DNA from 3 places in the Plantactinospora sp. CNZ321 genome. Region 3 is predicted to be linked to each of the others. Evidence: riboswitches for the same ligand, from Rfam matches in the RefSeq annotation. Region 3 holds a riboswitch; each other region holds the start of a gene.

Region 1 (2,257 bases), 6.1 Mb from region 3:
AGGCCGAAGTAGAGGATGTTCTCGACCATCGCGAACCCGACCGCCGACAGGCCACAGTAGACGATTCCGTCGGTGATCCCGGACCACTTGCGGCGCTGGTAGAGCAGGAGCAGCAGCGGCCCGAGCGCCTTGGTCAGCTCCTCGATGAAGGGCGCGACCAGCACCCCGACCAGCGGGAGGGGCAGCTCCAGTGTGTCTGCCGCGAACGTGTTGGTGCGCAGCGCCACGTAGGTGGAGACCGCCGCGCCCCAGCCGAGGCAGAAGGCGAGATACTTGACCGGCTCCGGGTCGTACCGGTCGAGCCAGAGGAAGCAGGCGACCAGCACCGGCACCGGCAGCGCCGCCGCGACCAACCCGATCAGCGGCGGCGTGACCCCGGCCGGCGACACGAGCTCCCACGCCATCAGCACCGCGCAGACGACGATGAGCGTGATCGCCCCGATCGCGATCAGCAGGCGGGCCCGGCTCCGCCGCTCGGGCGCCGCCGGCTGCGACGCGTTGCCTGCCGGCTGCGGTCCGCCGTCTGCGGACTGCGGCGCGTTGCCGTGCGGCGCACCGCCCATCGCCTCCGGCACGCTGCCTGCCGGCTGCGAGAGTTGCCACGCCGGGGCGGTCGGCCACGGCGGGGTCGGCGACGGCGGCTGGGGTGCCGCCGCACCGGGCGGGGTGTCGGCCATGCGATCAGCGTAGTTCCTCCGGACAGCCTGGCCGGACCGCATCCGGCTTGGTTATGCTTCCCGGCAGGTCACGAGTGCCAGCGTCCAAGCCCCGGCTTGCTGGCCGGCAACCCTCGTCGAGGTTCGCGGTGGGGTGCCCCGGGTGATGACCGGGCCTGGTGCGGTTCCGCACCGGGCAAGCGCGGACCCCGTTCCCGCCCGCTCCGGGGTCCCTGACCTTCGGAGGTATGCGCGATGAGCACCGGTCTCTTCCCCGCACCCGCCCGCTCTGCCGGCGTAGCGACGCCGACCGCACCGGGGCCGGTGGTCGGCTCCGGGGGCACCGCCAGCGGTCCGCTCGGCATACTCGGGGTGCCGGGCCAGGTCAACCTCGACTACGCCGCCACCGCGCCCTGCGCGCGAGCCGCCGCCGACGCGGTGGCCGAGCTGCTGCCCTGGTACGGCAGCGTGCACCGGGGCGCCGGAGCGCTCTCCCGGCGCAGCACGCTGGCGTACGAGCGGGCCCGGCAGGACGTCGGTGACTTCCTCCGGGTACGCCCCGACGACCACGTCGTCTTCACCCGCAACACGACGGACGCGCTCAACCTGCTGTCCCGGGCACTGCCGCCGGGCACCCGGGTGGTGACCTTCGCGGCCGAGCACCACGCCAACCTGCTGTCCTGGCCCGCCGGTGCGGTCCGGTTGCCGGTGCCCGGCTCGGCCGGGGAGGCCGTCCGGGCGGTCGACGCGGCACTGCGGGAACTGCGCCGGGGCAGCGGCGGCGGCGCACCGATCCTGGTCGCGGTGACCGGGGCGAGCAACGTCACCGGCGAGTGCTGGCCGGTCGCCGAGCTGGCCCGGATCGCCCACCGGTACGGCGCTCGGATCGCACTGGACGCCGCCCAGCTCGCCCCGCACGCCGAACTGGACATCGCCGCCCTGACGGTCGACTACGTGGCCGTTTCCGGACACAAGCTGTACGCGCCGTTCGGGATCGGCGTACTGGCCGGACGGGCGGACTGGCTGGACGCCGCACCGCCGTACCTGGCCGGCGGCGGGGCGACCCTCGGGGTCGGGGCGGCCACCCACGACGTGCGCTGGGTCGACGGGCCCGCCCGGCACGAGGCCGGCACCCCCAACCTGCTCGGCGCGGTGGCGCTGGCCGCGGTCTGTGTCGCCCTGGCCGAGGCGGACCGCGAGGCGCTGTACGCGCAGGAGCAGTCCCTGCTCGGCCGGCTGCGGTCCGGGCTCGCCGCCCTGCCGGACGTGGTCGAACTGCGCACCTTCGACCCGAGCGCACCCCGGGTCGGCATCGTGTCGTTCGTGGTCGCCGGCCGGGACTCGGCGGCGGTCGCGGCCGATCTCGCCCAGCACTGGCAGATCGGGCTGCGAGACGGGCTGTTCTGCGCGCATCCGCTGGCCCGACGGCTGCTCGCCGAGGCTGCCACCCGGAGCGGACGGCGGGACCTGCCGCCGACCGCGCTGCGCGCGAGCATCGGGTTGGGCAGCACCGCCGCACACGTCGACCGCCTGCTGACCGCCCTGTCGACCCCCCGCTGACCCGGCCGTCCCGGCTACCGGGCCGGGCCGGGGTCCGATCG
Region 2 (2,257 bases), 6.1 Mb from region 3:
GGCCGGCCGGTCAGCTACCCGGACTTCGCGATCCCGGCGTTGATGTTCTCCTCGCTGTTGGCGGCCGCCACCACCTCGGGTACGGCGCTGTTCCAGGAGCGGATGAGCGGGATGGCGCTGGAACTGTGGTCGTACCCGCTGACCCGCCGGCAGTACGTCGCCGGCAAGCTGCTCGCCGGCTCCGCCCTGGTACTGGCCCAGACCGTCGCCGCGCTGGCGGTCTCGGCGGCTCTTTTCCGGGGCCGCTGGCCGACGGAGAGGTGGGTGGCGCTGCTCTGCGGGGCGCTGCTCGCCGCACTGGCCTTCAACGCGCTCTACCTGCTGCTCGCCACCCTGGTGCAGGACTTCCAGCGGTTCACCGTGCTGGTGAACGTGCTGGCCCCGGTGTTGCTTTTCGCCAGCCCGTCGTTCTATCCGATCGAGAACCTGGGGCCGGTGCAGCGGATCCTCGCCGCCGTCAACCCGGTCACCTACGGGGTCACCGCGCTGCGCGAGGCGCTGCTGCGCGGCTTCGCCGGCGCCTGGCCGTACTTCCTGCTGCTCGGGCTGGTCGGCGTGGTCGCGGTGGCCGGGGTGGGTCGGGCCCTGCTGCGGCAGTCCCGGGCGCTCTGAGCCGGCGCCCCGGACCGGGATCTTGCTCACACCGAAAACAGACCCGGGACAGCGGCCCCCCGGACCCGTAGACTGACGGCACAACTTCATACCTCATCCAGAGGGGCTGAGGGATACGGCCCGACGACGCCCCGGCAACCACTCCACGGCGGAGCAGGTGCCAAATCCGTCCCCGCCGCGCGGTGCGGCGCCAGGGAAAGATGAGAGGACGGCAGTCGCCATGACGTCGATCATCGACGCGACCCCCAGCCAGACCAGCCCGGTAACCCCCAACCCCGCCCGCGTGCTCGTCTGTCGCGGCTGCGGCACGGACTACCCGCTGGTGGCGCAGCACGCCTGTTACGAGTGTTTCGGCCCGCTGGAGGTCGGCTACGACGCCGCGACCCTGGCCCGGGTCACCCGGGCCGACATCGAGGCCGGCCCGAAGAACCTCTGGCGGTACGCCGCCCTGCTGCCGACCGGCCAGGACCCGAGCGCCCGGGTCACCCTCGATCCCGGGCTGACCCCGCTGGTTCCGGCGGCCGGCCTCGCCGCCGAGCTGGGCATCCGGGCACCGCTCTGGATCAAGGACGACAGCGCCAACCCCACCCACTCGTTCAAGGACCGGGTGGTGTCGGTGGCGCTGACCGCCGCCCGTGGTCTCGGCTTCACCCGGTTCGGTTGCGCCTCGACCGGCAACCTGGCGAACTCGGTCGCCGCGCACGCGGCCCGGGCCGGGGTGCCGTCGATCGTCTTCATTCCCGGCGATCTGGAGCAGGGCAAGGTGGTGACCACCGCCGTCTACGACGGTGACGTGGTCGCCATCGACGGCTCGTACGACGACGTCAACCGGCTCTGCGGGGAGCTGGTCGAGACCGACGAGTTCGCTGACACCGCGTTCGTCAACGTCAACGTCCGGCCGTACTACGCCGAGGGGTCCAAGACGCTGGGCTACGAGGTCGCCGAGCAGCTGGGGTGGCGGATTCCCGAGCAGGTGGTGATCCCGATGGCCAGCGGTGAACTGCTGACCAAGATCGACAAGGCGTTCAGCGAGCTGGTCGAGATCGGTCTGGTCGAGGCGCCGGCCAACGGGTGGAAGGTCTTCGGCGCCCAGTCGGCCGGCTGTAACCCGATCGCCGCCGCGCTGCACGCCGACACCGACGTGATCACCCCGGTCCGGCCGACCGGGATCGCCAAGTCGCTCAACATCGGCGACCCGGCCGCCGGGCTCTACGCCCTGGAGGCGGTCCGCCGCACCGGCGGCTGGATGGACTACGCCGACGACGACGAGATCCGCGCCGGCATCCGGCAGTTGGCCCGCACCACCGGAGTCTTCGCCGAGACGGCCGGCGGGGTGACGGTCGCCGTGCTCGGCAAGCTGGTGGCGAGCGGCCGGCTGGACCCGGACGCCGAGACGGTGGTCTACAACACCGGCGAGGGACTCAAGACCCTCGACGCGGTGGCGGCGCTGGTCGGTCCGACGTACCGGGTCAAGCCGTCGCTGCGGGCGGCCCGCGAGGCCGGGCTGCTCGGCTGAATTTTTCTCGGGGAAATTTTCGGCACCGGCCCTGGCCTGCCCGGGCAGATGCACGTGCAACTTGCAGGTGAGGTCGTTCCGTGTCGCCGGGAGCACGCCGGGCCCGGCGGTACAGATGCGGTGCGTAGC
Region 3 (2,257 bases):
GATTCCGCTCGACCAGCGCCCGGGTGGTGACCATCTCGCAGACGTAGAGGCCGCCGCCCTGTTCCCGGCAGAGACGCCGGAAGGCGACATTCGTGATCCCGGCCATCGGCGCAAGTACCACCGGCGGCCACACCACGTGCCCGCCCAGGTGCAGCGGGCGGGATGCGCGGAAGGGCCCGTTCCTGTCGCCTTCACCGGGAGAACCGCCCCCTGCCAACAGCTCAGCCATGGCACACTCCCCCGCCGTCCCGGTACACAGCCCCCACGTTATCCACGGTCGTCCCCGGGGAGAGCCCTGACGAGGCGTCGGGCGTCCGGCCAGGCCATGCGGTACTTGCCAGGAGTCCCGATGAGGAAGGAGGGGTCGCCGCAGGGGGGAGCGACGATGCCCGTTTCGACCCGGATGCCGCCGCAGGCCAGATAGAACATCTGTGCGCGAGCGTTCTGCTCAAGCACCCACAGGTAGAGCGCTGGAGAGCCGGCATCGGCGAGGACCGCCCGGGCGGCGTAGGCCATCAGCGCGGTACCGATGCCAGCGCGATGCTCCGAATGGTCGACGTGGAGGTTGTCGATGAGGCTGCCCCAGCGCGGATCCGCGTCGAAGACCACATGGACGAAGCCCGCGAGACAACCGTCACGTTCGGCGATGATCGTGGTGGTGCCGGCGGGGGAAGCGAGTCGCGCCGACCACACCCTGCTGCGTTCACCGAGCAGATCGCCGTCGAGATACGTGTCGGCGTAGGCGCCCCGATAGTGCCGCCGCCAGCTGTCGGCATGCAGCGCGGCGATGCGACCGGCATCGCCGGCTCCGGCAGGGCTGAAGATTGCGGGGCCGGTCGGGGCGACGGACCGGGGCACGGCGGAACGGGACACTGCGACAAGCTCCTCGACTGGCGGCTTACCGGGCAAATTGCGTCGGCCAGGTCGTCACCCGGAGCACCCCGCCCGCGAGCGGAGGGTTGCCGGCCAGCAAGCCGGGGCTGTGCGCTGGCACTCATGACCTTCACCGCAGAAGTTAGCACCGGTGTTGCTCGTCGGCAGCCGCTGCCCGAACTCAGCCTGCGGTACGGGCTCGCCCGGTGGAGCCTCAGCAGCCGGGGAGGCGTTCCAGGAGGTAGCGCTCGACCTGGTCCAGGCCGACCCGTTCCTGGGTCATGCTGTCCCGGTCCCGGACGGTGACGGCGTTGTCGTCCAGGGTGTCGAAGTCGACCGTGACGCAGAACGGGGTGCCGATCTCGTCCTGCCGGCGGTAGCGGCGGCCGATCGCCTGCGAGTCGTCGAACTCGACCACCCAGCGGCGGCGGAGCGCTGCGGCCAGGTCCTTCGCCTTCGGCGAGAGGGAGGGGTTGCGGGAGAGCGGCAGCACGGCCACCTTCACCGGCGAGAGCCGGGGGTCGAAGCGGAGGACGGTGCGCTTGTCGACCCCGCCCTTGGTGTTCGGAGCCTCGTCCTCGTCGTACGCCTCCAGCAGGAAGGCGAGCACCGCGCGAGTCAGCCCGGCGGCCGGCTCGATCACGTACGGCACCCAGCGCTGCTGCTTCTCCTGGTCGAAGTAGGACAGATCGACACCGGAGTGCTTGCTGTGCGTGGAAAGGTCGAAGTCGGTGCGGTTCGCGATGCCCTCCAGCTCGGAGAACTCGGTGCCGCCGAACCGGAACCGGTACTCGATGTCGACGGTCCGCTTCGAATAGTGCGACAGCTTCTCCTGCGGGTGCTCGTAGAACCGCAGGTTCTCCTCGGAGATGCCAAGGTCGAGATACCAGTTCCAGCGCTCGCGCAGCCAGTACTCGTGCCATTCCTCGTCGGTGCCCGGCTCGACGAAGAACTCCATCTCCATCTGCTCGAACTCCCTGGTCCGGAAGATGAAGTTGCCCGGGGTGATCTCGTTGCGGAACGACTTGCCGACCTGGGCGATGCCGAACGGCGGCCTCTTGCGGGCCGAGGCGGCCACGTTGTTGTAGTTGACGAAGATGCCCTGCGCGGTCTCCGGCCGGAGGTAGTGCAGGCCCTCCTCGCTCTCCACCGGGCCGAGGTAGGTCTTCATCAGGCCGTTGAACATCCGCGGCTCGGTGAAGGTGCCCTTGTTGCCGCAGTTCGGGCAGTTCATCTCGGTCAACGAGGCCGGCGGGTGGCCGTGCCTCTCCGCGTACGCCTCCTCGAGGTGGTCCGCCCGGAACCTCCGGTGGCACGACTGGCACTCGGTCAGCGGGTCGACGAAGGCGTCCAGGTGGCCGGAGGCGGCCCAGACGTCCCGGGC

The links. Region 3 has a riboswitch for S-adenosylmethionine ahead of EV371_RS04990 (GNAT family N-acetyltransferase). Riboswitches for the same ligand answer to the same signal wherever they lie in the genome.
Region 1: it holds a riboswitch for S-adenosylmethionine, as region 3 does, so the genes downstream of both, EV371_RS31505 (aminotransferase class V-fold PLP-dependent enzyme) here and EV371_RS04990 (GNAT family N-acetyltransferase) in region 3, are expected to answer to the same signal.
Region 2: it holds a riboswitch for S-adenosylmethionine, as region 3 does, so the genes downstream of both, thrC (threonine synthase) here and EV371_RS04990 (GNAT family N-acetyltransferase) in region 3, are expected to answer to the same signal.

The regions. Positions count from the first base shown of each region.
Region 1 covers NZ_SHKQ01000001.1:7,236,573-7,238,829, forward strand. The annotation lists gene EV371_RS31500 (PrsW family intramembrane metalloprotease) at 1-677, opposite strand, end outside; SAM riboswitch class IV at 744-865, shown strand; gene EV371_RS31505 (aminotransferase class V-fold PLP-dependent enzyme) at 912-2,216, shown strand.
Region 2 covers NZ_SHKQ01000001.1:7,260,556-7,262,812, reverse strand. The annotation lists gene EV371_RS31590 (ABC transporter permease) at 1-612, shown strand, start outside; SAM riboswitch class I at 703-819, shown strand; gene thrC (threonine synthase) at 833-2,128, shown strand.
Region 3 covers NZ_SHKQ01000001.1:1,150,082-1,152,338, forward strand. The annotation lists gene dusB (tRNA dihydrouridine synthase DusB) at 1-229, opposite strand, end outside; gene EV371_RS04990 (GNAT family N-acetyltransferase) at 268-873, opposite strand; SAM riboswitch class IV at 889-1,002, opposite strand; gene EV371_RS04995 (glycine--tRNA ligase) at 1,088-2,257, opposite strand, start outside.